DNA from 4 places in the Mesorhizobium sp. WSM4813 genome. Region 3 is predicted to be linked to each of the others. Evidence: predicted binding sites of a transcription regulator. Region 3 holds the regulator's gene; each other region holds the start of a gene.

Region 1 (7,744 bases), on a different contig from region 3:
ACCAGGCGCGCCGACGGCTATCACATGATCGAGAGCCTGGCAGTGTTCACGCGCTTCGGCGACAAGGTCGAGATCGAGCTTGCGGACAGCGACGGGTTTTCTGTGTCGGGCCGATACGCCTCCGCGGTCCCGCTCGACGAAAGCAACCTGGTCGCGAAAGCACGCGACGCGTTGCGAAAGCAGGCTGGTCAGCGGCACACACCGCCGGTCGCCATCAGGCTCGAAAAGAACCTGCCGGTCGCCTCCGGCGTCGGCGGCGGGTCGAGCGACGCCGCAACGGTGCTGCGCGGGTTGGCTGAGACATGGAGACTGGACCTCGACGACGCCGAACTGGCGCGGATCGGCCTCTCGCTGGGCGCCGACGTTCCCATGTGCCTTACGGCAAAGCCGTTGGTCGCGCGCGGCGTTGGCGACGAATTGTCGGCCGTGCCGGGCTTTCCCGCACTCGGGCTGGTTCTCGTCAATCCCGGCACTGCCATCTCCACGGCCGAGGTGTTCAATGCGCTTTCTGATCGCGACAATGAGGGGCTGCCGCCGCTGCCGCGCACGCTCGACTTCCACAGCATCCGCAACTGGCTGGAGATCACGCGCAACGATCTCGAGCCCGCGGCGCGGGCGATCGAACCCGCTATCGGCAAGGCGCTTTCGGTGCTCAACAAGGCCGGAGCGGGGTTCGCGCGGATGTCGGGTTCCGGTGCGACCTGCTTCGGGCTGTTCGAGACCGGCAATGTCGCCAAGCGCGCGGCCGTCGACATCCGCAGCCGCCATCCCGACTGGTTCGTCGCCGCAACGCGTAGCATGACATCGGAGGCTGACACGCATGGCCAGGATTGACGAGAGCCGTTCCTTTATTCCCGTGCGCATCGCGGTGCTGACCGTTTCCGATACACGCAGCCTCGCCGACGACAAATCCGGCGAGACGCTGGCCAACCGCATCGTGGAGGCCGGCCATATCCTGGCCGCCCGCGACATCGTCACCGACGACCGCGAGAAAATTCGAGATAAGGTTCTGGGCTGGTCGAGGGACGAAGCGATCGATGTCGTCATCACCACCGGCGGCACCGGCTTTACCGGTCGCGATGTGACGCCGGAGGCGCTGGAGCCGATCTTCGAAAAGCGCATGGATGGCTTTTCCGAAGTGTTCCACCGCATTTCCTACGACAAGATCGGCACTTCGACGATCCAGAGCCGGGCGACCGGCGGCATCGTCAACGCGACTTTCGTTTTTGTGCTGCCGGGTTCGCCCGGCGCCTGCAAGGACGCCTGGGACGGCATTCTGAAGCCGCAGCTCGACTATCGGCACATGCCCTGCAACTTCGTCGAGATCATGCCGCGCCTGGACGAGCATCTGCGACGCGGCGGCACCAAGACAAGTTAGGCCAGGTTCCAAAAGGCTGTTTCGGGCCAAAAATCAGCGCCAAAAATCAGCGAATAACCGGCTCGCCGTGGAAGCGCCGGCGCGAGGGCAGCGAGACCCCGAAGCCGACTTCCATCATCAGCCGCGGTTTGCGCGTCGGCACGGTGCCCATGTGGAAGCCGAAGGGATCCTCGACAAAGCCCAAACCTGCCTCACCAGTCAGCGTAATCGGGCTCTGCGCGCCGTAGACGTTCAGAACCTCTTCCGCGGGATGTCCGACGAGGAGCGTCAACTGGTGCTTGAGGGCGCGGCGGTTGTGGCTGCCGCGGACATAGACATGCGGACCAGTCTCGGCATCGACCGGATTGAGATAGAAGAAGAATTTCAGCATCCGCCAATCGTCGAGATCGAAGTGGTATTTGCCAAGCGACGCCAGGTTCTTCTCGGCGTCGGAGACGGAGCTCGTCGGAAAGCTCCACCAGACGCGTGTGGTGATCAGCTTCGCCTGGCTGCCGAGGTAATGGGCGGCGATGTCGAGAAGCAGCGGATCGCGCTGCACGGTAAGCGCAGCATTGCAGTCGAGAACCCGCTCGAAAAAGTGGCCGCTGAGCAAGGGACGGCCGAAGTGCTTCTCGGCTCCTGCGTGCTCGGCCGGCAGGAACTCCAGCCGTCGGTCGAAATTGCCGAAGCAAGGCGTGCGCTGCGCAAAGCTGGCGATCTCCTGGTGGACCGACGACGGCAGGGCAAGCCCGGAAAAGAGGCCGTCCGAGCGGAGCGCGCCGACCACGGCATCACGATCGACGCCGGTGAACATCGTCTCCTCAGCATTTTGTGCCGGTCGAACCGGTTTTGCGCCACGCCAATGCAACCGCCGCCCCGGCATGGTGCGCGCCAGCATGAACATCGGCAGCCATGCCGGATTCTCGCGAACATCCGACAGATAGGTTGGAATCCGCACGGCAATGCGGCGCAGCAGGCTGCCGTTTCGAGCGATCGACTCGAGGCTTGCAGCACCGGATTTGTCAGGGCTTGAAAGGGCCATCAGGATCCTCAGCTATGAGGGCAGCGTCGACGAAGCGTCGGCCGCTCACCGCTCAGGCGTTACCCATAACCGACCCGCCCGCATCAAAGGAATGGTAACCCCCGGTCAGATTTTGTGCAATGCACAATGAAAGGAGCTGTCGCAAACTTTTTGGCAAGCTTGACGGAGCATTAACGCTCGTTGATTTCGCGACAGCGAGTGTTTCGAGCGAGGTGGAACGAAGAGGCCGCGCGCGGCGGAGAAGATCGCGACGAAGCGATCAAACCCCGTCGAGAATGATGATCGTCGGCCGGTCGGGCAGGGTCTTCAGCGAAACCGTCAGCGACCGGCCGGAGAGGAATTCCACCGCGAAATCGTCGCCCATCCTGCCGGTGAATTCGCTGATCGCGGTGGCATGGCGATGCATCGGCAGGATCATCGAGGAATAGAGCCGCGCGGTGATTTCGGTCATCCGGTCGAGCGACAGCGTCATGCCGCCGTCGATAGGCACCATAAGGATGTCGAGCCTGCCGATGGCGCCGTAATGCGCGTCCTCCAGCCGGTGGTGCAGATGGCCGAGATGGCCGATGCAGAGCCCCGCCACTTCGAAGATGAAGATGGAATTGCCGTCCTTGCCGAGATCGCCGCCATTTCGGATGTCCGTGGGCACGTTGCGGATGTAGACATCGTCGACGACAAGGGCGTGGCGCGCCGGACCGCCATCCGGGTTCCAACCGCGCAGCACATATTCGATGGCGGGATCCGGATGGTTCGAATAATGGGTGCGGTGGGCCTTGTTCATGGTCACCACGCGCGGCAGCGGGTCAGCGCCGTAGACGCCGGAAAAGTCGGTGGCGATCCTGACGCCGGCGGGCGTCTCTATGACGTAGGTCGAATGGCCGGCATAGGTGATCGTAACGTCGCCGTCGACGAAGGCCTGGGCCAGCAAAGGCGTCTGCCCCTTTGGCGCCGTGAAGCTGGCATAGGTGGCCGACGGCAGCGCTTGGGCGATCGCAATGCATCTCGACGGCGGCGGCTCTTCCTGGGCCGACGCGGCGAATGACCAGAAAGCCAGGGTCAGCAGAACGGCGGCAGATAGGCGGAGCATGACTGCCTCCCGTGGCAGGATCGGCGCGCTCATGCACGATAGCGCTAGCAACCGTGATGGCTATCGTCGGAACAGTCACGTTTTCGCGAGCGCGGAAAAACTGATCGTCTGGACCTTCTGTCACGGCTTTCGCAACAAATTGCGTGGGATGGGACACGCCATGCTGGCCTCCCGACCGACATCGCCAGTGATCAGGGCGTCGGGCGGAAGACGCCGTTGTCGTCGCGCTTGAGCGGCGCCTTCTGCCGGGAAAGCGGCACACCAGGCGCTTCGGTGACCGAAACGCCCTCCGTCCAATCGGCGGGTGCAATAGCGATATAACGTGCATATCCGCCTGACCCGCCAAGCGGCTTGGCAAAGCCGATTGTAACCAACGCCCCGGCCTCTGGCACCTTGTCGAGATTTGCAACCCCTTCTGCCTGCGTGAAATCGTTGTGAAGCAGCCAATGTTCGCCCTCGAGATTGGGCGTGGTGTCGGTGTCGAGCGGCTCATGACCATGGAACAGAATCTTCCGCTCCAGATGCAGGAACTTCAGCGCGTCCAAACTGACGCCTGGAAACGGCTTCTGGTTGAAGCGGGCGGCATCGGACCATTTCTTGTACCAATCCGAACGCACGAAGACGACCGACCCCTCCGGTATGCGGCCGTGCTCCTTTTCCCATTCTTCGATGTCGGCGACCTGGAGGTGATAGCCTTCGTCAGTCTGCACCTTGCCGCTGACGTCAATCACGACGAGCGGCCGCACGGCATAAGTGGCCGGCAGGTCGCTGATCGTTGCACCGAGTGGGTTCCAATGGGAGGGTGGGTCGAGCTGCGTGCCATATTGGTCCGTCGACAACTCGTAGCCGCTCGCAACGAAGCCATGCTTGTCGTAGGTGAACTCTTCGCCGGCCTTGACGTAGCCCTCAATGTCCTTCCCAGCGACCGTCGGTTTGAACTTGGCATTGGCGAAGCCCGGCCATACGGGCTGCACCGGCTCGAAGGCATGGGTCAGATCGATGTACTTGGCCGATTTAAGCGTATTCTCATAAACCGACCAAAGCGACGATTCCTGCGCCAAAGCGATCGCCGGCACTGACCAACCGGCTCCGAGCAAGACGATACGAACGAATTTGGATACATTCATCTGCGATCTCCCCGAAATGTCGCCGAGTATCGCGAGTTTCCCGCAGGACGACAAGCATATGCATTCCTCGCAGGAGTGTCGCGCCAATACGGCTTCCACCAAGCCGCTTTCCGCCCGCGACTTGCGCGCCGCCTCATCCCAGCGGAGGACGCGCTCTTCCCTCGCCCGCTTACCGTAGAGGGAAGCCCCTCACTTCACAGGCGCCACCCAGATCTCGGCGTCGAGCCTCTTGGTCGCGAGGCCGCGGGCGATGGCTTCGGCGCTACGGGCGTTTTTCGCTAAGGCCGCGGCCTGACGCTTGCTGATCACCAGCCCTTCGGCCAGTGCCCGGTTTCCCGAAAAGACCCGCGACAGGAACGGCACGCGGCTGCCGTGCGCCCGTGAGAACCGCGCCGGCATGGTTTGCCTGGCGGTGTGGGCGACGACCTCGTCGATCCAGCCCTCCGCCAATCGCGCGCCCGGCTCCAGCAGCAGCAGCCAGTCGCCCTTGGCCTGCCTGATGCCGGCAGCAATGCCGCCGCTCGCCAAATAAAGGCAGCCGGCATGTTCGGCAACGCGGTGCGTCTGGTCCGTCGAGCCGGTGTCGCAGACGATGACATCGCGCACCACGCCCTCGACCGCGCCGCCGATCAGCGAGGCGAGTGTGCGGGCAAGTCTCTCTTCGTCGTTCAGGGTCTGGATGAGAACGCTGAGCATCGTTAGCCGAATAGCTGAAAGCCGGGCGCAGCGCCAGTTTTTGCGACGCATCATAAAAATGTTCTTGATTTGTTCCCGTCGATAAAATAGGATTATTTTCATGACCAGAGCGATTCGACAGCCAGCCGACAGTCCCTGGGAGAGGGCGAAAATGGAACAGATCGTACGTGCCGACATTGCTGCCTTCGGGGCTGGAAGAGCCGAGATGGCCAATGCAATGATCGAGCAGAGTGGCGTCCGTATCCGTCCGGAGCGCAATCGCGGCCGGTCAGCCGGCATCAATCCGTCCGGCCGGTTTGAACCGGTCAGCCGGCATGTGTTCGACGATGGCTGGAATTCGCTGGAGGAGCTGCCGTCGTTCAAGACCGAGGTGCAGGTCGAGAAGCCGCGCACCATCATCACCCGCAACGAATCGCCCGACATTTCTTTCGACCGTTCGATCAATCCCTATCGCGGTTGCGAGCATGGCTGCGTCTATTGCTTCGCGCGGCCGACGCACAGCTTCATGGGCCTGTCGCCGGGGCTGGATTTCGAATCGAAGCTTTTCGCCAAGCCGGATGCGGCGCGGCTGCTCGACAAGGAACTGTCGAAGGACGGCTATCAGCCGCGCACCATTGCCATCGGCACCAACACCGATCCCTACCAGCCGATCGAGAAGCAGTACCGGATCATGCGCGAGATCCTCGAAGTGCTGGAGGCGCGCGGCCATCCGGTCGGCATCGTCACCAAATCCGCGCTGGTGACGCGCGACATCGACATTCTGTCGCGCATGGCCGAACGAGGGCTGGCCAAGGTGGCGCTGTCGGTGACGACGCTCGATCGCATGCTGGCCAGAACGATGGAACCGCGCGCGTCGACGCCGGCCAAGCGGCTGGAGGCGATCAGGCAGCTTTCGGATGCCGGCATTCCAGCCTCGGTCATGGTCGCTCCGATCATCCCCGGCCTGACTGATCAGGAGATGGAACGCATCCTCGATTCGGCCTACGCGGCGGGCGCGCGTGAGGCGGGCTACGTCCTGCTGCGCCTGCCGCTGGAGGTCGCGCCGATCTTCAAGGATTGGCTGCTGCGCCATTATCCCGACCGCTACCGTCACGTGATGTCGCTGATCCGCTCGATGCGCGACGGCAAGGATTACGATTCGGAATGGGGCAAGCGCATGAAAGGCTCTGGCCCCTATGCCTGGCAGATCGGCCGGCGCTTCGAGATCGCCGCCAAACGGCTTGGCCTCAATGCCGAGCGGCGGTCGCTCAGGACCGACCAGTTCGTCGTCGCCGCCAAGGCAACCGAGCAACTGATGCTGCTTTGAAGACATCGTGTGCCGCCGCTGCCGGCGGCACGTGAAAAATCCCGTCCGGCCTGTCCTGTCCCCGGGCTTGCAGACGGTGCCCTCCGGGTCCGGTGCCTCACCCGACCCGGAGGGGCTTGCGGAGAATCGGAGCCGATGCGAACCTCGCCGCAACATGGCTCGCGCGCGTTCTGATTCTCCGCTTCTCTTCGAAATCGTTGAGAGACCCGATTTCTCCTTCGAGACGAAGGCGATGGCTGAAGGCCTGTGGCCGGTGGCGGGAATGGACGAGGCCGGCCGCGGTCCGCTCGCCGGGCCGGTCGTTGCGGCAGCGGTGGTGCTCGATCCCGCCAACATTCCCGACGGCCTCGACGATTCCAAGCGCCTCAGCCACCTGCAGCGCGAGGCGCTGTTCCTGAAAATCCTCGGCTCCGCTCTTGGCGTGTCGATGGCTTCGGTCAGCGCGGAAGGTATCGATGGCAGCAATATTCTCAAGGCCAGCCTGGAGGCGATGCGTCGCGCATTGGTCGGGCTCTCGGTGCAGCCAAAGCTGGCCCTGGCCGACGGGCGCGACGTGCCACCCGGACTGCCATGCCAAGGCCGAGCGCTGGTCAAGGGCGACCAGCGCTCGCAGTCGATCGCCGCCGCCTCGATCATCGCCAAGGTGATGCGAGACCGGATGATGTGCGGCTGCGGGAGCCATCACGCGCATTACGGGTTCGAACTCCATATGGGGTATGCCACGGTCCGTCACCGCACCGCGATCGAGATGCATGGACCGGTGGCGCGGCTGCACCGCGCGTCCTTCGCACCGTTCCGGCTTGGCGGAACCGAGGTGCTCGATGAAGAGGGCCTTTCGGGCCTGATTGAGGCGAGCGCCAATCTTCCCCCTTGAGGGGGAGATATCGCCGAAGGCGACAGAGGGGGTCGCCTCGGCTGGCGACGGCGATTTGGGACGAAAGAGAAGGTGACGCCTCACGCGCGGCTACCCCCTCTGGCCTGCCGGCCATCTCCCCCTCAAGGAGGGAGATTAGCTTCTTCGCCGCTTCGGCGAGCTCCACTATCGCACGCAAAAAAGCCGCCAGGTTTCCCAGGCGGCTTTCGATGAATTTCTCGATAAAATCGCTTAATTCAGCTTTGACTTCACGTC
Region 2 (7,744 bases), on a different contig from region 3:
TCTTATGTAATCAGTGATTACACCATCAACGGAGGTTACCATGCTTCGCATCATCGCAACGACTGCCCTCGCTTTCTCCTTATTGACGCTCGGGTCTGCCCAGGCCGAAGATCGGCCAACTCTGGAAATCGTCTGGCCGGAGGCCGGTTCGGTCATCGAACTCGGCAGCGATCCCGAGAAGGCGATAGGCGTCGTCGTCAGGAGCAACTTCACGCTGCTGCCAGCGGGTGAATGCGACGGCGTCAGCCAATGCGGCCACGTGCATATGAAGATCGATCCCGCCGGAGATACCTGCAACATCCCCGGCAAGCCGTACAACAGCATGAACAGCGACTTTGGCGGCGATCTTATTAAGGCTCGTTTCGGCCATTGTCCGGACGCCGCCGGCAAGCACGTGATCGGCGTGCTACTTGCCGATGATCATCACAAGCCCATTCTTGTGGAGGGCAAACCCGTTACCGCGCTGGTGACGGTGACGACGAAATAAGGCATGTCGCGCAAAAGTGTGCAGCGGTTTTGCGATAACGACATGCATAAAACAACAACCTAAAGCGCGTCGCATGAGGCCGATCAAACGCGACGCGCTTTAGCGTGGCCGGAGGCACTCAGCCTCATTCGAGGCGGAGATGCTCTGACACGGCCTGCTGATGAGAGATTTCGGCCGGGCTTAGTCCGGCCGGCGATCACGACATAGTGTCGAGCTTGCGCTGCATGGCGGCGATCTGTTCCTTCAACTCCTGAAGGTCGTCGGGTTTTTCCGACGTTTCTTTCCTGGCCGGCTCCGCCGGCGCTGCGGAAGAGCCATTCGAGCCTGCGGGTGGGAATGGCGTGAACAGGCGCATCGCGTTCTGGAACATCTCCATGTTGCGGCGCGTCTGCTCTTCCAGCGCCTTGATCGGCGTGGCGATCTTCATCATGTCCAGCGGCGACTTGCCCAAGGCACCCTTCATCTGCTCGCGGAAGCGTTCCTGTTCCTTTGAGAAGGCGATCATCGACTGTTCGAGGAAGCTCGGCACGATCATCTGCATCTGGTCGCCGTAAAAGGCGATCAACTGGCGCAGGAACGGAATCGGCAGCATGTTCTGCCCCTCCTTGTTCTCCAGTTCGAAGATGATCTGGGTCAGCACAGGATGGGTGATGTCGTCGCCGGTCTTGGCGTCCTGGACGGTGAACTCCTCGCCCTTCTTGACCATTTCGGCAAGGTCCTCGAGCGTCACATAAGTGCTGGTGCCGGTGTTGTAGAGGCGGCGATTGGCATATTTCTTGATGATAATCGGTTCGTCTTTCGCGGCCATCAGCATCCTCCCAGGACACCGGCGCACTTGAGTAAGCTGCCGGTAACGATTGCGCTTTTTCAAGGATATGCGCAAAAGCGTCACAATTCCAAGTGGTTTGTGCAGTGCGGGATCAATTAATGCTGCAGGGCAGCCTAAATATGCTGCGCAGCAATGGGCGGGCTGTTTCCATGACGATGCGCAACCTGCTTGCGGCGCATGGCCGGCATGCCCATTTCCGGTTTGACTTGGGTCATGGAAAGGGCAAGAAAAGCCCTAACCATACCCCCTGAAGTCTGGAGAAGAACATGTCCGCTTCCAATGCCATTGTCATCGCCAGCGCGGCGCGCACGCCCGTCGGTTCCTTTAACGGCGCCTTTGCCGCCACCCCGGCGCATGAACTGGGCGCCGTGGTCATCAAGGAACTGCTGTCGCGTGCCGGGGTCGAGACGGCGGAGGTCGATGAGGTGATCCTCGGCCAGGTGCTGACCGCGGCTCAGGGCCAGAACCCCGCCCGCCAGGCCTCTATCAATGCCGGCCTGCCAAAGGAAACCACCGCCTGGAGCCTCAATCAGGTTTGCGGCTCAGGTCTGCGCGCCATCGCGCTTGGCATGCAGCAGATCGCCACCGGCGATGCCAAGGTGATCGTCGCCGGCGGGCAGGAATCGATGTCGCTGGCCCCGCATGCTCAACACCTGCGTGCCGGCGTCAAGATGGGCGACTACAAGATGATCGATACCATGATCAAGGACGGGCTGTGGGATGCCTTCAATGGCTACCACATGGGCAACACAGCCGAAAACGTCGCTCGCCAGTTCCAGATTACCCGCGAGGACCAGGACCGGCTCGCATTGGCCTCCCAGAACAAGGCAGAGGCTGCGCAGAAGGCCGGCAAGTTCAAGGACGAGATCGTGGCTTTCACCGTCAAGGGCAAGAAGGGCGACACGACAGTCGACCAGGACGAATACATCCGCCACGGCGCCACGATTGACGCCATGACCAAGCTAAGGCCGGCCTTCGACAAGGACGGCACGGTGACCGCCGCCAATGCCTCCGGCATCAATGACGGCGCCGCCGCCGTGCTGTTGATGACCGAAGCCGAAGCCGCAAGGCGCGGCATCACGCCGCTGGCGCGCATCGTTTCCTGGGCGACCGCGGGCGTCGATCCGCAGATCATGGGCACCGGGCCTATTCCCGCCTCGCGCAAGGCGTTGGCCAAGGCCGGCTGGTCGGTCGGCGATCTCGACCTGGTCGAGGCCAACGAGGCCTTCGCCGCCCAGGCCTGCGCCGTCAACAAGGACATGGGCTGGGACCCGTCCATCGTCAATGTCAATGGCGGCGCCATCGCCATCGGCCATCCGATCGGCGCTTCGGGCGCCCGCATCTTCAACACGCTGGTCTACGAGATGAGGCGCCGCGGCGCCAAGAAGGGCCTCGCCACGCTGTGCATCGGCGGCGGCATGGGCGTTGCCATGTGCGTGGAAGCGCTATGAAGACAGACGACAGCGCCAGGCGTCCCTTGGGACGCGCAAAGGACGCTGTAGCTTTCCGAAAATCGATTTCGATTTTCGGGGTTCATGCGCAAGGCAAGCCATGAAATAGTCGGGGGCGAACGGGGCTCAATCGCCGTTAGAGCGTTCCCCGCCCGCCACTCACGAATTAAAAGGGAGGACGTCATGACAAAGGTAGCACTCGTCACCGGCGGGTCGCGTGGTATTGGCGCCGCGATCTCGATCGGCCTGAAGAACGCCGGGTACAAAGTTGCCGCGAACTACGCCGGCAATGACGAAGCGGCGCAGAAATTCAAGGCAGAGACCGGCATCCCGGTCTACAAATGGTCGGTCGCCGACTACGATGCCTGCGCCGCCGGCATCAAGCAGATCGAGGCCGATCTCGGCCCGGTTTCCGTTCTGGTCAACAATGCCGGCATCACCCGCGACGCCATGTTCCACAAGATGACGCGCGAGCAATGGAAAGAGGTGATCGACACCAATCTTTCCGGCGTCTTCAACATGACGCACCCGCTGTGGGGCGGCATGCGCGACCGCAAGTTCGGCCGCGTCATCACCATCTCCTCGATCAACGGCCAGAAGGGCCAGACCGGCCAGGTCAACTATTCGGCGTCGAAGGCCGGCGACATCGGCTTCACCAAGGCGCTCGCCCAGGAAGGAGCGCGGGCCGGCATCACCGTCAATGTCATCTGCCCCGGCTATATCGCTACCGAGATGGTCAGGGCGATGGACGAGAAGGTGCTCAACGAGCGCGTCATCCCGCAGATCCCGGTTGGCCGCCTCGGCGAGCCGGAAGAGATCGCACGCTGCGTCGTCTTCCTCGCTTCCGACGATGCCGGTTTCATCACTGGCTCGACCATCTCCGCCAATGGCGGCCAGTACATCACCTGAGGCGTCGGCCCATGGCCGGCTGATGCACCGGCCCAACGCCCACCCGGCCAAGACCGAGGGCTGGGAGCCGCACAATCGCGGCTGTCAGGCAACAAGCTTCAGCCCTGGTTCGGCTGCAGGCTTGGTCTGGGCGATCTGACCCGAAGGTGCCGGCAGGCGGGCAAGCAGCGCCCGGCTGAGGCCTGACAGTTTCAAGGCGATGCGACGTTTCAGGAATGGGTTGAGGTTCAGCGCCGAAAGCACGAGATTGCGGACGAACCGCTTAACCGGGCTGCGGGTAAGCGCCATGTTTGTCATCGTGCCCGCCAGTTCAAGCACCTCTTGGGCCGCCGGGCGTCGCAGCGTTTCGTAGAGGTCGAGCTCCGCTTCCGGGCGCTCGCCGTTCACCACGTCGCCAAGCAACTGACCAAGTACGACCGCATCGATGATGCCGGTGTTCATGCCTTGCCCTCCCGCCGGGCTGTGCACGTGAGCGGCATCACCCATCAGGAACAATCGGTCCTTGCGGTACGAGCGGACCAGGCGGTGATGCACGCGAAAACGCGAACTCCACGACAGCTCGAGCACCCGCGTTCTTTCTTTGGTCGGTCCACGGCTGTCGAGCAGCGCCTGGATATCGGCGATCTCGGGCTTTTCCGGTGCGTCATCCATCGTTGCGACGACCCGGTACGATCCGTCCGGAAGCGGCGCCACCACCACCAGCCCGGCCGGTGCAAAGAACAGCGACACTTCCGTCGGCCCAACCGGCCAGTCGAGACGAACATCGGCGAGTACGAACGAAGCGTCATAGGCCGCGCCGTCGAACTCGATGCCGGTCGACCTGCGCACCAGGCTTTGCATGCCGTCGGCACCAACAACATAGCGTGCCGATATCAGTTTCTCGCGGCCGTTCTCGACCACCGTCACGCGCGCGACGTCAGCATCCTGAACGACCGCCTTGGCCTCGACCATGCGGTGAATCACGCCGCGCAGCGCCGCGATCCGTTCGGCGAACACCTGCTCGGTCAGGTTCTGCGGCAGCATCATTAGATAAGGATGCTTCGACGGAAGCTTGCTGAAATCGAGCTTGAGCAGCGCCCGATTGCGGTCGCGGATGGCGAAATTGTGCAGCTTCAGGGCAAGTTCGCTCAGCCGCTGCGTGACGCCGAGCGGCTCCAGCGTTTCCAGCGTCTGGGCGTGGATGACGCCAGCCCGCGAGGTCTGAAGGCCCTGCGCCAGCCTGTCGATCAGAACGTGATCGACACCGGCCTGATGCAGCACGATTGACAGCGCCATGCCGGTCGGGCCGGCGCCAATGATCAGGACTTCCGTTGTATCGGGCAACATTTTCTCTCTCCATTTGTCAACGATCGTTGACTTCCTAGACGAACTCATTGCATTTGTCAACGGCCGTTGGCATATAGTTTACATGACAGAGAATCAGGTGAAAAAAACCAGCAAGTCGGACCGCACGCGCGCCCAAATCCTCGAGGCCGCGAGGCTCCTGTTTGCCGAGCACGGCTATGACGGCGCCTCCATCCGCGACGTCGCGGCGCATGCCTCGATCGATCCGGCCATGGTGATCCGCTATTTCCGCAGCAAGGACGAGCTTTTCGCCAGGGCGGCGGTCGTCGACCTGCAACTGCCGGCACTGCGGGTGATCGACCGAACCACAATCGGCGAAACACTGATCAGGCGTTTTCTCGAAATCTGGGAGAGCCCGGCCAGCGGTCCCGGCATGGCAATTCTGCTGCGTTCGGCGACGTCGAACGAATTCGCCGCCGAAAAGTTACGTGACGTATTTGCCAACCAGGTCAGGCCGGTGGTTGCGGCGGTCGCTGCCCCCGCCGATGCGGGTCGACGTGCCGGGCTCGTTTCGAGCCAGTTGCTGGGTCTGGCGATGTGCCGATACCTGCTGCGGCTTCCGCCCGTCGTCGCGCTGTCCCACGACGAGATCATCCGGAGCGTCGGCCCTACTTTGCAGCGCTATGCCGTGGGAGAGGACGTGACTTGACCAGCCGTTCAGCATTTTGGTCTGGTCCTCGTGCAGCGACTGCGTCGACAGATGGACGTGGCGCCGATCTGTGCCGAAGCGGCACGCAAAGGTTAACGACGGCAGGGCAGCCTGTGCAAAACCCTGTTCCCCACCTGTGGATAAAAGGTGGAAAACCTGTTCACGACACAACATATTGGGGTGAACAAAACAGGAAATATCCGCCAGCGCTGATTCGTCGCCGTTTCGTTCCGGCTTTGACCGGAAGGTTAACGATAAAGGTCGAAAACATTCCTAAAACCGTTAAGGCGCGTTAGGAAGGATCAATAATTTCATAATGTTAGGTGACGCCTGCCGGGATGCGCCGATCGTTCATCGGCAGATGTTAACGACGACGTCCGCTCTGCATGAATCGGGCCAGTTCGGCGATTCAGCATGTGGTGAGACTTGCCGGTGAAAAACCCAAGATGTAGCCGTGAACAAAACCTGAATCAGCACGAGTCAGCGATTCGTAGCTGATTCGTTCCAGACTCGTTCCAACTGTTAAATCAGGACCGGTTGACAACACCAGACGGGGGCCTTCGAGCTGCCGTCGGAACATTCCGCTTTCGCTTCGCGCCCGAAATCCCTATGTGTCGCACACGCGCCACCACGGGGCGCGCTCCCGACAACGCGAGGCGGAGAGCCTTATTTCCAGGTCGATGAACATCCAGCCGAAACACACTGAACCGCTGATCCTGTCGGGCCGCGACGTGACCGCCGTGCTCGGGCCGACCAACACCGGTAAGACCCATCTCGCCATCGAGCGCATGGTGGCGCATGAAAGCGGCATTATCGGCCTGCCGCTCAGGCTGCTCGCCCGCGAGGTTTACACACGCGTCTGCGAGAAGGTCGGTGCTCACAAGGTGGCTCTCATCACCGGCGAGGAGAAGATCCAGCCCGACGGCGCCAAATATTCGGTCTGCACCGTGGAAGCCATGCCGCGCGAGACCGACGCCGCCTTCGTTGCCATCGACGAGGTCCAGCTGGCCGGCGATCTCGAGCGCGGCCACATCTTCACCGACCGGATCCTGCATCTGCGCGGCCGCCAGGAGACACTGCTGCTCGGCGCAGCCACCATGCACGGCATCCTCCAGCGTCTGCTGAAGGGCGTGTCGGTGGTGACGCGGCCACGGCTATCGCATCTCGCCTATGCCGGCTCGAAGAAGCTCACCCGCCTGCCGCGACGCACGGCGATCGTCGCCTTTTCCGCCGATGAGGTCTATGCCATCGCCGAACTGATCCGCCGCCAGCAGGGCGGTGCGGCCGTTGTGCTCGGCGCGCTATCGCCCCGCACCCGCAACGCGCAGGTGGCGCTGTTCCAATCGGGTGATGTCGATTATCTGATCGCCACCGATGCGATCGGCATGGGCCTCAACCTCGATCTCGATCATGTCGCCTTCGCCCAGAACCGCAAGTTCGACGGCTACCAGTATCGCAACCTGACCGCGGCCGAGCTCGGCCAGATCGCCGGCCGCGCCGGCCGGCACTTGCGCGACGGAACCTTCGGCGTCACCGGCCAGGTCGATCCGCTGGACGAGGAACTGGTCAAGAAGATCGAAGCGCATGATTTCGACCCGGTGAAGGTGCTGCAATGGCGCACCGCGCGTTTCGATTTCGCCAACCTCGACGCGCTGAAGCGCTCGATCGAGACCAACGCGCCGGTTGAAGGCCTGACGCGCGCGTTGCCTGCCGTGGATGCGCAGGCGCTCGAACATCTGTCCCGCGATGAAGACATTCGGGCGCTTGCCACCGACGCCAGGCGCGTCGCGCTGTTGTGGGAGGCCTGCGCCCTTCCCGACTACAGGAAGATCGCGCCGGCCCAGCATGCCGACCTGATCGCCTCGATCTACATGGACCTTGCCAGGCATGGCCATGTCGACGAGAATTACATGGCCGAGCAGGTGCGCCGTGCCGACACCACCGAGGGCGACATCGACACGCTGTCGCACCGGATCGCCCAGATCCGCACATGGACTTTCGTTTCCAACCGGCCCGGCTGGCTGGCCGATCAGGCACACTGGCAGGAAAAGACGCGCGAAATCGAGGACAGATTG
Region 3 (7,744 bases):
GCCGGCGACCTGCCGCGACAGTACGTCGAGCGTCGCGCCTGCCTCGCGTTCTGCTCTCGTCTCACCGATGCAGATGATGGGTACCAGTCCGGCGCGCCACGCGGCGGACGCCTTGGCCTGTACAATGGCGTCGTCCTCATTGTGATCGGCGCGGCGTTCGGAATGGCCGACGATGACGTGGCTGGCGCCCGCATCTTTCAGCATCTCGGCTGAAATACAGCCGGTATGGGCGCCGCTCTCCTTGGTGTGGCAATCCTCGCCCCCGGCCCGGACCGGCGTGCGCGACAAAATCTCTGCGGCGTGCGCGAGCAGCGTCGCCGGAACGCAGACCAGCGCTTCGGTTTCCGCATCTAGCCCGCTCATGAAGCCGTTGCCGATCATCCTGAGTTCGTTGAGCGAGGCGCTGGTGCCGTTCATTTTCCAATTGCCGGCGACCAGCGGGCGGATTCCTGGCGTCATGGGATTTGCTTCTCCGGGCAAGATTCGGCTGCGTCCTCACTACCAAACTCAGCCCACAAAGCAATCGACAGTGGGCCGGAAGGACGCTATTGCGCTTGTTTCAAACTCGGCGCATGCGAAAATGCGCCAAAAATCGGAAGTGACCATGCTTAGTATCTTGAGAAGCGCGGCGGGGACCTGGGTCGCGAAGACGCTGCTGATATTGTTGGTGTTGAGCTTTGCCGTCTGGGGCATTTCCGGGCAGATGGTCGGTGGTTTTGCAGGCCATGACGCCGTTGTCACGGCCGGAGGCACCAAAGTGTCGATCAACGAGTATCGTCTCGCCTATGATCGCCAGATCAGCGTGATGTCGCAGCAATTCGGCCAGCGCATCAGCCGCGAGCAGGCGACGGCGCTCGGCCTCGACAACCAGGTGCTGGCGCAACTCGTGTCGGGTGCAGTCCTCGATGAGCAGGCCCGCAAGCTCGGGCTTGGGCTGTCCAAGGACCGGCTGGCCCAACTCACGCATGAAGACCCGGCCTTCAAGGTCCCCGGCGGCACCTTCGACAGGAGAACCTTCGAATACATACTGCAACAGGTCGGCATGCGGCCGGAAGACTATCTGAGGAATCGCGCCCAGGTGGCTGTGCGCCAGCAGATCGTCGAAGCGGTTTCGGACGGCCTCAAGGTTCCGGATACTTTCTTGAAGGCGGTCGCGCTCTATCATGGCGAAGACCGCACCATCGACTATCTGATCTTGCCGAAATCGCTGGTCGAGCCGATCGAAGCGCCATCCGACAGCGCGCTTTCGGCCTATTTCGAGGAAAACAAGAAGACCTATGCGGCACCCGAATACCGCAAATTCTCCTATGTCAGGCTCGAGCCGCAAGACATCATGGATCTGAGTGCCGTGACCGACCAACAGGTCAGCGACGACTACAAAAAGAACAAAGGGCGCTACACCACGCCGGAAACGCGCACCATCGAACAGCTCGTGTTCAAAACGCCTGATGCCGCGAAGGCCGCGCTCGATTCACTCAAGACCGGCGCGACCTTCGACAAGATCGTCGCCGCCGAGGGCAAGACGCAAGCCGACACGCTGCTCGGCACGCTGTCCAAGGACAAGATCGCCGACAAGGCGGTGGCAGATGCGGCGTTTGCGCTCAATGTCAACGAAGTCAGTCCGGTCGTTCAGGGCGCCTTCGGTCCGGTGCTGCTGCGCGTCACCGACATCAAGCCCGAAGTGGTGAAGCCGCTGGCCGAAGTGTCCGCCGATATCCGCAGGGATCTGGCGCTGGGCGAGGCAAGCCGCATTCTGCTGGACGTGCATGACAATTACGAAGATATCCGCGCTTCGGGCAGCACGCTCAAGCAAGCGGCCGAAAAGCTGAAGCTGAAGGTCGTCACCATCGACGCGATCGATCGTACCGGCCTGAGGCCGGACGGCACCATCGTCAAGGACCTGCCGGAATCGCCGGAGCTCATCAAGGCGGTGTTCGACGCCGAACCCGGCACCGAGAATCCCGACCTCACCACTGCCGACAACGGTTTCGTGTTCTATGAGGTGGATTCGATCACGCCGGCCCGCGACCGCACGCTGGATGAAGTCCGTCAGAAAGTGGTGGCCGACTGGACGGCGGCGGAAACGACCAAGCGGCTCACCGCAAAAGCGGACGAGCTCGAAAAGCGTCTCGATGCCGGCGCCACGCTCGATGTGCTCGCGAGCGAGCTCAAGCTTCAGAAGCAGACCAAGCGCGGCGTCAAGCGCGGGGCGGACGACGTCGATTTCGGCAAGGAAGGGGCGGCTGCGATGTTCGGCGAAGGCCAAGGCGGGACCGGATTGATCCCCTCGCCCACCGGCGACGGACAAATCCTGTTCAAGATCGCCGAAGTCTTCGAGCCTGCCGGAGCCGACGCCAGCTCGGTGCCGGATGACGCGCAGAAATCGTTCACCGCCGGCATGTCCGACGACCTGCTCGACCAGCTGGTGGCGCAGCTGCAGATACAATACGACGTTCGCATCGACCAGACCGCCGTTGCCCAAGCCCTGACCAGATGAGCGCGCTCAAGACCCATATCGCCAAGGTCGCCGCCGGCAACTCCCTTTCCTTCGAAGAGGCGCGCGAGGCCTTCGACATCATCATGTCGGGCGACGCTACGCCCGGCCAGATCGGCGGCTTCCTGATGGCGCTGCGCGTGCGCGGCGAGACGGTGAGCGAGATTTCCGGCGCCGTCGCCACCATGCGCGCCAAGATGCTGCGCGTCGACGCGCCCGCTGGGGCGATCGACATCGTCGGCACTGGCGGCGACAATTCGCACAGCGTCAACATCTCGACCGCATCCGCCTTCGTCATCGCCGCCTGCGGCGTGCCGGTGGCCAAGCACGGCAATCGCGGACTGTCCTCGCAGACCGGCGCCGCCGACGTGCTGACCGCGCTCGGCGTCAAGATCGATATCCCCCCGGAAACGATCGGCCGCTGCATCCACGACACAGGCGTCGGCTTCATGTTCGCGCCGGCGCATCATCCGGCGATGAAGCATGTCGGCCCGATCCGCGTCGAGCTCGGCACCCGCACCATCTTCAACCTGCTTGGCCCGCTCTCTAATCCGGCAAGTGTGAGCCGGCAAATGGTCGGCGTCTTCTTGCCGGAATGGATCATGCCGGTGGCCGAAACGCTTAAGGCACTGGGCGCCGACCAAGCCTGGGTCGCCCATGGCGACGGCTACGACGAGATCACCACCACCGGAGAGACCCAAGTGGCCGAACTGGTCGGCGGCGAGATCCGCACCTTTACACTGACGCCGGAAGCGGTCGGGCTGAAGCGGCACACCAAGGACGAGTTGCGCGGCGGCGATGCCGCCTACAACGCCCAGGCGCTGCGCGACATGCTGGGCGGCGCTGCCGGCGCCTTTCGTGACACGGTGCTCATGAACGCCGGCGCCGGACTGGTGGTGGCGGGCAAGGCGACGACGCTTGCCGACGGCATGGCGACGGCGGCGCAAGCCATCGACAGCGGCCGGGCGCTGAAAGTACTCGACCGGCTGGTCGAGATTTCGAACGGATAGAGCCGTGTCTGATATCCTGCGCAAGATCGAAGCTTACAAGCGCGACGAGATCGCCGCGGCGAAGGCGCGCGTGCCGCTTGCCGAGATAAAGGCGCGGGCGAAGGACACCGATGCAGCGCGCGGCTTTCTCTCGACCATTGAAGCCAAGCGCGGATCCGGGAATTTCGCGCTGATCGCCGAGATCAAGAAGGCGAGCCCGTCCAAGGGCCTGATCCGAGCCGATTTCGATCCGCCAGCACTGGCCATGGCCTATGCGAAAGGTGGCGCCGCCTGCCTTTCGGTGCTGACCGACGCACCGTCCTTCCAGGGTGCGCCTGAATTCCTCACCGATGCGCGCAACGCCGTGACATTGCCCGCGTTGCGCAAGGATTTTCTGTTCGATCCCTATCAGGTGTTCGAAGCCCGCGCGTGGGGCGCGGACGCCATCCTGATCATCATGGCGAGCGTCGATGACGCCGTGGCCACGGAACTCGAAACGACGGCTTTCGAGCTCGGCATGGACGCGCTGGTCGAGGTGCATGACGAGGCCGAGACGGAACGGGCGCTGAAACTCTCATCACGGCTGATCGGCATCAACAACCGCAACCTCCGGACGTTCGAAACCAGCATCGAGACCTCGGAGCGGCTGGCGACGATGGTGCCGGCCGACCGCCTGCTGGTCAGCGAGAGCGGTATTTTCTCGCACGAAGATTGCCGCAGGCTGGAACGGAGCGACATCAGTTCGTTCCTCGTCGGCGAGAGCCTGATGCGGCAACAGGACGTGGCCACTGCGACGCGCCTGCTTTTGACGGGCAAGGCGCCCGCCGATGCATCGGCCCGAAAATCGGAATCGATTTTCGGAGAGCACGATGCATAGGTTCAAAGCATTGGAGCGCACTTTGCGCGTCCAGACGGACGCACGTCGCTCTAAGGTGACCTGACGATGACGCCCGCCCTCACCCATCTTGGCGCGAAAGGCGAAGCCAATATGGTCGATGTCGGCGACAAGGCGGAGACGGCCCGCACGGCGATCGCCGAGGGTCTTGTCTCGATGCTGCCAGAGACACTCAAAATGATCCTCGACGGCGATGCCAAGAAGGGCGACGTGCTTGGCACGGCGCGCATCGCCGGCATCATGGCGGCCAAGAGGACGCATGAGCTGATCCCGCTCTGCCATCCGCTGCTGTTGACCAAGATATCCGTTGACATCGAACCGGACGCGACGCTGCCCGGCCTGAAGGTCACGGCGCTGGCCCGCGTCACCGGCAAGACCGGCGTCGAGATGGAGGCGCTGACCGCCGTCTCGGTCGCTTGCCTCACCATCTACGATATGGCCAAGGCGGTCGATCGCGCCATGGTGATCTCCGGCATCAGGCTGGTGGAAAAGACCGGCGGCAAATCCGGCGACTACAAGGTAGGCGCCCAAGAGGCAGGCCGATAATGGCGCTGCTTCCGGTCGCCGAGGCGCTCGAGCGCCTGCTTGAAGATGCTGCGCCCTCGCAAGCTGAAAGCGTCGCCCTGATGGACGCCGCCGACCGCGTGCTGGCGGAGCCGCTCATAGCACTTCGCACCCAGCCGCCGTTCAACGCGTCCGCCATGGACGGATTTGCCGCGCGGGCCGAGGATGTCGCGTCCGTGCCCGCAAGGCTTTCGGTGATCGGCATGGCGCCGGCCGGACGCGGCTTTGCCGGAACAGTCGGCCCGGCGCAGGCCGTGCGCATCTTCACCGGCGCGCCGCTTCCTGCAGGCGCTGACACCATTGTCATCCAGGAGAATGTCCGCGATCTCGGCGGCGGCAGCATCGAAGTGACCGCGTCGACGGTTGAAGGCCGCAACATCCGCCGCCTCGGGCTCGATTTCTCGAAGGGCGACGTGCTGCTGGAGAAAGGCCGCCTGCTTGATCCGGCGGCATTGTCGCTGGCGGCGTCGGCCAACCACCCGCAGGTCAGCGTGGTGAAACGGCCGCTGGTCGCCATCATCGCCACCGGCGATGAATTGCTGCCGCCGGGCAGCGACCTTGGCCCCGACCAGATCATATCGTCCAATGCCTATGGCGTCGCCGCCGCGGCCCGCTCGGTCGGTACCAGCGCACTCGATCTCGGCATCGCCCCCGACCGCAAGGAGGCGATCGCCACGCTGGTGAAGCAAGCAGTCGACGCAGGCGCCGACGTCATTGTCACGCTGGGCGGCGCCTCTGTCGGCGACCATGACCTGGTCCATGACGTGCTGACCGGTGAAGGCATGACGCTCGATTTCTGGAAAATCGCCATGCGGCCCGGCAAGCCGCTGATGTTCGGGCGGCTGGGTGACATCCGCTGCATCGGCCTGCCTGGCAATCCGGTGGCGAGCCTAGTCTGCACACAGCTCTTTCTGAAGCCGCTGCTTGCGCGGCTCGGCGGCCGCGCCTTCCGGCAGGACATGCGTCAGGCGCGGCTCGGCGCTGCCATGCCGGCCAACGATCTCAGGCAGGACTATGTACGCGCCGTGGTGAGCGAAGAATCCGGCACGCTGCTGGCGACCCCGTTCGGCATCCAGGATTCCTCGATGCTCAAAATGCTGGCCGACGCCAACGGGCTGATCGTACGCGAGCCATTCGCTCCCCCTGCCACAACGGGCGTCGCCTGCAGCGTGCTGATGCTACGCTGAACAAAACGTCAACACATTCATTAAACTTTAAACGGTTGCGGAACACAAATGGAACAGATAGTGTTTGTTCTGGGTTTGTTTTTCTGATTCTGTTGGGGGTCGCGATGCTGACACGCAAACAACATGAACTGCTGATGTTCATCCACGAGCGGCTGAAGGAAAGCGGCATTCCGCCCTCGTTCGACGAGATGAAGGAAGCGCTCGACCTCGCCTCGAAGTCGGGGATCCATCGGCTGATCACGGCGCTGGAGGAGCGCGGTTTCATTCGCCGCCTGCCCAACCGCGCCCGCGCGCTGGAGGTGCTGCGTCTGCCCGATTCGATCGCGCCCGGCCTCAATGCGGCGCGCAAATTCTCACCGAGCGTCATTCAGGGCAGCCTTGGGCAGGGCAGCCTCGGGCGACAGATCAAGCCGGCGCCTTCACGCATGCCTGCGGCCGGCAATGATGACGACGGCGTTGCCACCGTCTCCATTCCAGTGATGGGCCGCATCGCTGCCGGTGTGCCGATCGACGCCATCCAGCACCAGACGCATTCGATCTCGGTACCACCGGACATGATCACCGGCGGCACGCACTACGCGCTGGAGGTCAAGGGTGATTCGATGATCGAGGCCGGTATTTTCGACGGCGACACGGTCATCATTCGCAACGCCGACACCGCCCAGCCTGGCGAGATCATCGTCGCCTTGGTCGACGAGGAGGAAGCGACGCTGAAGCGGTTCCGCCGCAAGGGCGCCTCGATCGCACTTGAAGCCGCCAATCCGGCCTACGAGACGCGTATCTTCGGGCCGGACCGGGTCAAGGTGCAAGGCAAGCTCGTCGGACTAATCCGGCGTTACTGAACGGCAGGCTTTTTGGGTTTCTCGGCCCTGCGGTATGGCGGCAGGCCCCTCGCCTCGCGCGAAAATCTCCGATGCTCATGCCAGGGCCTATAGGGCTGTCTGACGGCAAAACGGATTTCTGCGCGCGTCGTCGCCGATAGCGGATCGAAGAAGACGGCGGCACTGCCCATGCGAGCGAGCTGCCGTTTGGTGACGACGAGAACCAGCGGATTGCGGCAGGGATTATAATAGGCTGTGGCATCGTCGATGACGATCAGATCCGCAAAGGCACAGGCTGGCCGCGCGGTTTTACGGTTGTCGGCGAGCGCGATGATCGCGCCGGACGGATGCCGGGCGAGGCACAGGCCGGCAGTGCAGTAAAAGGGCGCTCCCGGCGGCAGGTCGGCCGGGTCGGCGATGTCCAACCGTACGTCTCCTTTTTCGAATGTCTCGGGCTCGACAATGATCGCTGAAACCAGCGCATGTTTCCAGTTGTCGGTGGTGAATTCGTTCGAACGCACCCGGTTGACGGCAAGTTCGCCGCCGCCGATCGGTAGCGCAACCAGATGCGCATCCTCCGAGATCAGCACGTCGGGGGTGCGCGTCTCGGAAATCGTCAGCAAGCCGGCGAGCGCAAAGGGAAGAGCGGCAAGGCGCAACCATGTCGTTGCCATCGTGGCGATGACCAGGGCGACCGTCACCAGCAGAACCGACTGCAACGAGATCAGCCCGACTGCATCGACCGGCGACCGCACGGAGATCCATCCCGATATTGCAATCATGGCCGTCAATCC
Region 4 (7,744 bases), on a different contig from region 3:
AGCGGCCCTTGCCGCCGCGGCGCTGCGCCCGGTAGAGCGATAGCGGCACGCGCTTGATGTAGCCGGAATGGCTGACCGTCACGACCATGTCCTCGCGCTGGATCAGGTCCTCGTCTTCCATGTCGGCCCCGCCCTCGGAGAGTTCGGTGCGGCGCGGCGTGCCGAACTCGTCGCGCACGGCGGCAAGCTCGTCCTTGACGATCTGCTGAATGCGGGCCCGCGACGACAGGATGTCCAGGTAATCCTTGATCTCGTCGCCGATCGTGTTCAACTCGTCGGCGATCTCGTCGCGGCCGAGCGCAGTCAGCCGCTGCAGGCGCAGTTCGAGGATGGCGCGGGCCTGTTCCTCGGACAGATTGTAGGTGCCGTCCTCATTGATGCGGTGGCGCGGATCGTCGATCAGCAGGATCAGCGATTCGACGTCGCCCGAGGGCCAGCGCCGCTCCATCAACTGCTCGCGCGCCGTCTGCGGGTCCGGCGCGCTGCGGATCAGCTTGATGACCTCGTCGATGTTGGCGACGGCAATGGCAAGGCCAACCAGCACATGGGCGCGGTCGCGCGCCTTGCGCAGTAGGAACTTCGTGCGCCGGCTGATCACGTCCTCGCGGAAGGCGACGAACGCCTTCAGCATGTCGGTCAGCGTCAGCAATTCCGGCTTGCCGCCGTTCAGCGCCACCATATTGGCGCCGAACGACGTCTGCAGCGGCGTGAAACGGTAGAGCTGGTTGAGGATGACGTCGGCGACCGCGTCGCGCTTCAGTTCGATGACGACGCGGTAACCCTGGCGGTCGCTCTCGTCGCGGATGTCGGAAATGCCGTCGATGCGCTTGTCGCGCACCAGCTCCGCCATCTTCTCGATCATCGATGACTTGTTCACCTGGTAGGGAACCTCGGTGATGACGATCGATTCACGGTCGTTGCCGCGCGCCTCGACGTTGACGCGGCCGCGCATGACGATGGAACCGCGGCCGGTCGAATAGGCGCTGTAGATGCCGGAGCGACCGAGCACGATGCCGCCGGTCGGAAAATCCGGCCCCGGAATGATCTCCATCAGCGCCGGCAGATCGATCGCCGGATTGTCGATGAGGGCAATGGCGCCGTTGCAGACTTCGCCCAGATTGTGCGGCGGGATGTTGGTGGCCATGCCGACGGCGATGCCGCCGGAGCCGTTGACCAACAGGTTCGGAAAGCGCGCCGGCAGGACTTTCGGTTCGCTGCCGGACGCATCATAAGTGTCCTGGAAATCGACGGTGTCCTTGTCGATGTCTTCCAGCAGCTCATGCGCGACCTTGGTCAGGCGCGATTCGGTGTAACGCATCGCCGCTGGCGGATCACCGTCGATCGAGCCGAAATTGCCCTGCCCGTCAATCAGCGGCACGCGCAGCGACCAATCCTGCGCCATGCGCACCAAGGCGTCGTAGATCGAGGCGTCGCCATGGGGATGGTATTTACCCATCACGTCGGCGACCGGGCGCGCCGACTTCACATATTTGCGGTTCCAGTGGTAGCCGCTCTCATGCGCGGCATAGAGGATGCGGCGATGCACCGGCTTCAGCCCATCGCGCACGTCGGGCAGCGCACGGCTGACGATCACGCTCATTGCGTAATCGAGATAGGAGCGCTGCATCTCCTCGATGATGGATATCGGCTCGATGCCGGTGGGGCCGCCGTCGGCGCCGCGCGGTGTCTTCTGGTCGGTCAAATCAGGTCACAATCTAATCGGGAATCACTCGGTGCTTATATAGGAAGCCGGGTCGAAACTCCAACGTCCGCGGCAGTTTTCCAGTGTCGATTTTTGTGGTGATATCAAAAGGATATCACTGATTGCGACGATATGGCCGAGGCGCTTTTCATGGCCGCCGGGCAAAGCTCATTGTCAGGCAATTTGCTTCACAAAGCCGGAACGGCAGATGTGTCCGGCGCTTTATCGCCTCGCTGCCGGAGCCGATAGGCGCCGGGCGTCTCCCCCATCACGCGCCGGAAACGGCGGTTGAAGGTCGACAAATCGTTGAACCCTGCCTCGAAGGCTATCGTCGAGATCGCCTCGTCCGACATGCGAAGTCGCACCGCCGCCCTGTGCAGCCGGGTTTTCAGCAGGAACTGGTAGGGCGTCATGCCCGCGACGTGTCGGAACGTGCGCAGGAAATGATACGGGCTGGTCGCCGTCTCGCTTGCAAGCGAAGCAAGCGAGACGGGCCGATCGGCATCCAGCTCAATGCGCCGTACCGCCTCCGCGACACGTTTCTCGTCGCGGCGGCTCGGCACACGGGCAGCGGGCGTGACGCCAGAGGCGACGGCGGCGCCGGCAATCCGCAGAGCGAGTTCCTCGAATGCCTCGATATCGGCCATCTCGCGCGCGGCTTCCGCCTCGGCCAGCAGCGGCGCCAGCGCCGGCAACGGCGGCAGCCGCGGCGTCTCGAAGGCCAGCGTCTTGGCGCCCGGCGTTTCGGCGACGATCTGTTCCATGTAGGCCGGCCCGAAATGGAAGGAGAGGCAACGGTCGCCGGCGCCATGCTCGTGCCCACACTCGTAGCATGTGCCAGGGTTGCCGAGCAGGAGCGCGCCAGGCGTCAGCATCGCCGTGCCCTGGCGTGCGCGGTAGCGGAAGGTGCCGTTGGTCACCATGGCGACGCAGAAGTTGCGATGCTCTTCCTCGAACGGGCGTTCAGCGACGCCGGCAGTGCAGACCACGTCCGACACCTGCCAGCCTTTTCCGGACGCCAGTGTATGCACGCTCGTCGTCATGGCCGAAACATAGCAATTTTTCCCAAGCGCAAGAAGCCTGCCAAGGCCTATTCCTCCCATTCTCCTGACAAGATGGGGCTCCTGACAAGAAGAGACCGCAACCATGTTCAATTCATCCTCTTTTGCCGAAGCCCTGCACAGCGATGGGCCAGCCGCGAACCTTGCCGAGAAACTGGATCTTTACGGCCGCTTCGTCGGCGGCTGGATATTCGACGCCACGCGCCATCTCGAAGACGGGCAGGTGCTGACCGGGCGCGGCGAGGTGCACTTCGGCTGGGTGCTCGAAGGCCGGGCAATCCAGGACGTATGGATCCTGCCCGCGCGCGACGCCGGTCCCTCACCCTCCCTCGGCAAATGGACTTTCTATGGCACGACATTGCGTGTCTATGACCCGGGAGTCGACGCCTGGCATATTTTCTGGAGCGATCCGCGCACCCAATATTACAGCCGGCAGCTCGGCCGCGCCGTGGGCGACACCATCGTCCAGCAAGGCGCTGACGGCAGCGGCGCTTCGGTGCGCTGGAGCTTTTCCCGGATTACCGAAAACTCCTTCCGCTGGCTGGGCGAACGCTCGCAGGACCACGGCGCGACCTGGCGGCTCGAAGTCGAGTTCCTGGCGCGGCGAACCGTCAGCACCTGACCTGCACGGTTTCCCCTGACGCTGCTTTGCTCTACCAATGCAGGGGTCTCGGGCACGGCCCGGCGGGGAGGGTCAGAGATGCCGAGCTTCGACAGCCTGTTCAATGCCTTCGTCACCATTCTCGTGACCATCGACCCGCCTGGCCTGGCGCCGCTCTTCCTCGCCGTGACACGCGGCATGAACCGCGAGGAGCGCAACCAGGTCTCCGTCCGCGCCTCGATCATCGCTTTCCTGGTGATGGCGCTATTTGCAATCGCCGGCGCATCGATCCTGTCGGTATTCGGCATCACGCTGCCGGCGTTCCGCGTCGCCGGCGGGTTCCTGCTGTTCTTCATCGCCTTCGAAATGGTGTTCGAGCGCCGGCAGGACCGCAAGGAGAAGATCGGCGACGTCGCCATCACCAAGGACATGATCCACAACATCGCGGCCTTTCCGCTGGCGATCCCGCTGATCGCCGGTCCGGGAGCGATTTCAGCGACCGTGCTGCTCTCCGGCTCGTTTCCAGGTTTTGGCGCGCAGGCAGCCCTTGTCGGCATCATCGCGATCTGCCTTGTGATTACTTACCTGGTGTTCGTGCTGGCCGAGCGCATCGACCGTATCCTTGGCCAGACCGGCCGCTCGATCCTGACACGGCTGCTCGGCGTCATCCTGGCGGCGCTCGCCGTGCAATTCGTCGCCGATGGCATCAAGGCGCTGATGGCGGCATGACAATGAAAGCGGCCTCGCGCTTGATTGCCGAGGCCGTCATTTTCATCGTCCATCTCGCGCGACGAGCCGCCGCCACTGGACGCCATCCTACTTAGCCGTGGTGTCGATGACTTCGAAGTCGTGGGTGATCTCGGCGGTCTTGGCCATCATTGCCGAGGCCGAGCAGTATTTTTCGATCGACAGGTCGATCGCCCGTTTCACCTTGTCGGGCGAAAGCGCGCGGCCCTTGACGATGAAATGCATATGGATGCGGGTGAACACCCGCGGCTCCTTCTCCGCCCGGTCGGCGTCGAGTTCGACCACGCAGTCTTCGACCGCCTGCCGGCCCTTTTCGAGGATGTGGACGACGTCATAGGCGGAGCAGCCGCCAGTGCCGAGCAGCACCAGTTCCATCGGGCTCGGCCCCGGCGTCCTGCCTTCCGGCCCGAACGCGGTCCCCAGCACCACCTTGTGACCGCTGCCGGACTCGCCGACGAAAGTGCGCTCCTCGACCCATTTGATCCGTGCTTTCACCTGATCCGTCCTTTCACCGTGCACCGCTCAAACGCACAACGTCCCGAAGACAGATCTTCGGGACGCCAATGCGTGGCCTCAAATAGCTGGCGTTGTCAGCTCGCACAGAGCCGTTCGTTCCGAGCGATCAGAATGGAATTTCGTCATCCAGTTCGCGCGACGAACCGCCGCCACCACCGCCCTTGTTGCCACCGCCGCCGCGATTGAGACTCTCGCCCGGACCGGACTGGCCAAAATCGGAACCGCGGCTGCTGCCGCCACCGGCATAGCTGCCGACCTGACCGCCCTCGCCTTGCCCGCGTGCGTCGAGCATCTGCAGCTCGCCACGAAACTTCTGCAGCACGATTTCGGTCGTGTAGCGGTCATTGCCGGTCTGGTCCTGCCATTTGCGCGTCTGCAACTGGCCCTCGACATAAACCTTCGCACCCTTCTTCAGATACTGCTCGGCGACCTTGGCGAGCTGGTCGTTGAAGATGACGACATTGTGCCACTCGGTCTTTTCCTTGCGCTCGCCGGAAGTTTTGTCGCGCCAGCTTTCCGACGTGGCGACGCGGATGTTGACGACCGGCTCACCCGAATTCAAACGGCGGATTTCCGGGTCCGCTCCGAGATTGCCCACCAGAATGACCTTGTTGACGCTACCCGCCATGATACTTCTCCGCGCTCATCCGTAACAAAATGTCTGTCGCTCACCTTATAGACTGCGGACACTCCCCGCCTGCCGCGGCTGCCTTTTCCCACAAGGTTTTTTGTTCTCTTTTCGTTCTAGGCCCAATCAGTTCCTACTGTCAAGGAATGTCAGCAATCGATGGGGTCCGCAGTGCCATTCCATACGGGCACGAAAACAGTGCTTGCCAAATCAATAAGTGTAGACTTATGCTTTTGTCATGATCGAAGCAGAGATTTTTCGAGCGCTTTCCGACCCGACGCGCCGCGCCGTCTACGAACGGCTCGCCGCTGGCGAGATGACGGTGTCGGAACTGCGCATCGGCATGACCGTGTCGCAGCCGGCCGTGTCCCAACATCTCGCCGTGCTGCGCGGCGCCGGCCTGGTGGTCGAGCGGCGAGCTGGCCGCAACGCCTATTATCGCGCCGATCCGCAAGGGCTTGACCCTCTGCTCGGCTGGATCGAGCGCTACCGTGCGTTCTGGCCCGAGCGTATCGAGAGACTCAAGGCGGTTTTGAAGGACATGGATCAATGACGGCAAAACAGCATTCAGACATGGCGGCAGACCCGATCGAGTTCGAGTGCGAGCTTCCAGACCCACCGGAAAAAGTGTGGCGGGCGCTGACGGTGCCGGACCTGCTCGCGGCCTGGATGATGCCCAACGACATAAAACCTGAAATCGGCGGCCGCTTTGCCTTTGCTAAGTCTGATGCGCAGATCGAGTGCGAAATCCTCGACGCCGAGCCCGAACGCCTGCTGCGTTATTCATGGCGGGAGCGGCCGGCGCCTGGCAACGCGGATCCGCTGGACAACCCGATGGATAGCATTGTCACCTTCACGCTCGACCGCACCGTGTCGGGCGGCACGCATCTGCGCATCGTCCACGGCGGATTTGCGCGAGTAGCTACGCCTGCGGTTGCAGGCGCCGGTTGCCGGCTCTCGCTCAACGCACACGGCCACAGACAGATCATAGCCGCAAACACGCCTCGCCTCTTCCTGCGCGCGGCCTGAGCGGCACAACGGAGAAAAGCGATGAGCGGTTTTGCCAACCTGGTGCCGATGGTGATCGAGCAGTCGAGCCGCGGCGAACGCGCCTTCGACATTTTTTCGCGGCTGCTGCGCGAGCGCATCGTCTTCATCAACGGTTCGATCGACGACAATGTGTCGGCGCTGGTCTGTGCCCAGCTTCTGTCGCTGGAATCCGACAATCCCGATAAGGAGATTTCGCTCTACATCAACTCGCCGGGCGGCGTGGTGACCAGCGGTTTCGCCATCTACGACACGATGCAGTATATAAGCAGTCCGGTATCGACCGTCTGCATGGGCTTTGCCGCCTCGATGGCCTCGTTCCTGCTGATGGCGGGCACGCCGGGCCGGCGCATCGCGCTGCCCAACACCAGCATCCTGCTGCACCAGCCGTCAGGCGGTTTCCAGGGCCAGGCCTCCGACATCCAGCGCCACGCCGAAGGTATCCTCAGGACCAAGCGGCGCATGACCGAGCTTTACGCGCACCACTGCGGTCGCACGTTCGAAGAGGTCGAACGCACGCTCGACCGCGACCATTTCATGACCGCCGAGGAGGCAAAAACCTGGGGGCTTGTCGATCATGTTTTTGACACCCGTAAGAGGGCGGCGTGAAAGGGCAGCCGGCCGTCAGCATTGGCCACGAGAGTTTTTTGCCCGTTTTACCGAGCCGATCTGGCTTCGGGCGCTACGGCGATACGGTCCCTCGATGTTCGACAAGTATTCCCGCATGCGTTTTAACAGACTGATCATTGGTGTTACTGTCGCCGCCGTGATGTCCAGCGCGGCGTTCGCCGAAGACAGTTCAACGCCTTCGCAGAACGGCACGCTGCCCAGCGTGGCTGGCGACTCTCGCGTCGCCAAGCCGGTTCCCGAACCGGACGATGCCGTGCCCAGCAACGGCCAGTTCAAGATCGGCGATACCGATGTCAGGATTTCCGGCAGCATAACTTTTGATGTCGGCGCCGGCACGATCAATGCCCCCGGCGGTAGGACAGGTCCACCGGCCTTCATCGTTGCCACAAATCTCAAGGCACTCGTGCGCTTGCCATCTGAAATGAACAGCCCCGCCGTTGCTTCCGCAAACGGTCGGGGCTTTTTTTGGATCTAAAATCCAAACTTGCCGGGAGTACACTGCCGGCTTTTGATTTCGGATGCTTCGCGGCGTTCAACCGACGATCCGACTAGTAGTCTCTGATTTTAATGGGATCGGCAGGTCACGGTTTGTCGGGCGGCGCAAACGCCTGGCCCTGGCACTTATGCCTGCCGCGGCTCCAGCGACACGTGGACCCTCAAGGGACTGTCCGGTGGAGTCATTCCTCTGCTCTCCTTTTCTGTCCATTGCGACTGGCGTCGTCCGAAGCACATATCGCAAAAGCCCGCGGCGTCTCGCAGGCCACCTTGGGTGGCGAGGCCATCGAGGGACGGCCGGCTTCGGTGACGTTTGG

What was found. Region 3 encodes LexA, which represses DNA repair genes until DNA is damaged. Its sites were predicted from a motif close to TGTTCNNNNTGTGTTCNG; they were not measured.
Region 1: the regulator LexA is predicted to act here: its motif matches at 5,369-5,386, upstream of AC0L25_RS12880 (PA0069 family radical SAM protein).
Region 2: the regulator LexA is predicted to act here: its motif matches at 6,170-6,187, upstream of AC0L25_RS26085 (helicase-related protein).
Region 4: the regulator LexA is predicted to act here: its motif matches at 5,357-5,374, upstream of ssb (single-stranded DNA-binding protein).

Annotation. Positions count from the first base shown of each region.
Region 1 covers NZ_JBVVQU010000018.1:88,791-96,534, forward strand. The annotation lists gene AC0L25_RS12850 (4-(cytidine 5'-diphospho)-2-C-methyl-D-erythritol kinase) at 1-834, shown strand, start outside; gene moaB (molybdenum cofactor biosynthesis protein B) at 821-1,378, shown strand; gene AC0L25_RS12860 (phytanoyl-CoA dioxygenase family protein) at 1,425-2,399, opposite strand; gene AC0L25_RS12865 (MBL fold metallo-hydrolase) at 2,659-3,486, opposite strand; gene AC0L25_RS12870 (cyclase family protein) at 3,678-4,613, opposite strand; gene AC0L25_RS12875 (glycosyltransferase) at 4,803-5,309, opposite strand; gene AC0L25_RS12880 (PA0069 family radical SAM protein) at 5,461-6,615, shown strand; gene AC0L25_RS12885 (ribonuclease HII) at 6,770-7,489, shown strand; gene AC0L25_RS12890 (F0F1 ATP synthase subunit B) at 7,721-7,744, opposite strand, start outside.
Region 2 covers NZ_JBVVQU010000056.1:7,111-14,854, forward strand. The annotation lists gene AC0L25_RS26050 (hypothetical protein) at 41-487, shown strand; gene phaR (polyhydroxyalkanoate synthesis repressor PhaR) at 684-1,295, opposite strand; gene AC0L25_RS26060 (hypothetical protein) at 1,415-1,567, shown strand; gene AC0L25_RS26065 (acetyl-CoA C-acetyltransferase) at 1,583-2,767, shown strand; gene phbB (acetoacetyl-CoA reductase) at 2,951-3,676, shown strand; gene AC0L25_RS26075 (FAD-dependent monooxygenase) at 3,761-5,002, opposite strand; gene AC0L25_RS26080 (TetR/AcrR family transcriptional regulator) at 5,100-5,669, shown strand; gene AC0L25_RS26085 (helicase-related protein) at 6,350-7,744, shown strand, end outside.
Region 3 covers NZ_JBVVQU010000039.1:4,795-12,538, forward strand. The annotation lists gene tpiA (triose-phosphate isomerase) at 1-459, opposite strand, end outside; gene AC0L25_RS21520 (SurA N-terminal domain-containing protein) at 605-2,497, shown strand; gene trpD (anthranilate phosphoribosyltransferase) at 2,494-3,504, shown strand; gene trpC (indole-3-glycerol phosphate synthase TrpC) at 3,509-4,360, shown strand; gene moaC (cyclic pyranopterin monophosphate synthase MoaC) at 4,427-4,924, shown strand; gene AC0L25_RS21540 (molybdopterin molybdotransferase MoeA) at 4,924-6,129, shown strand; gene lexA (transcriptional repressor LexA) at 6,234-6,971, shown strand; partial or broken gene AC0L25_RS21550 (ComEC/Rec2 family competence protein) at 6,965-7,744, opposite strand, start outside.
Region 4 covers NZ_JBVVQU010000010.1:109,737-117,480, reverse strand. The annotation lists gene gyrA (DNA gyrase subunit A) at 1-1,702, opposite strand, end outside; gene AC0L25_RS08150 (helix-turn-helix transcriptional regulator) at 1,891-2,745, opposite strand; gene AC0L25_RS08145 (hypothetical protein) at 2,849-3,385, shown strand; gene AC0L25_RS08140 (MarC family protein) at 3,464-4,093, shown strand; gene AC0L25_RS08135 (OsmC family protein) at 4,181-4,606, opposite strand; gene ssb (single-stranded DNA-binding protein) at 4,734-5,255, opposite strand; gene AC0L25_RS08125 (ArsR/SmtB family transcription factor) at 5,494-5,808, shown strand; gene AC0L25_RS08120 (SRPBCC family protein) at 5,805-6,284, shown strand; gene AC0L25_RS08115 (ATP-dependent Clp protease proteolytic subunit) at 6,306-6,911, shown strand; gene AC0L25_RS08110 (hypothetical protein) at 7,006-7,407, shown strand.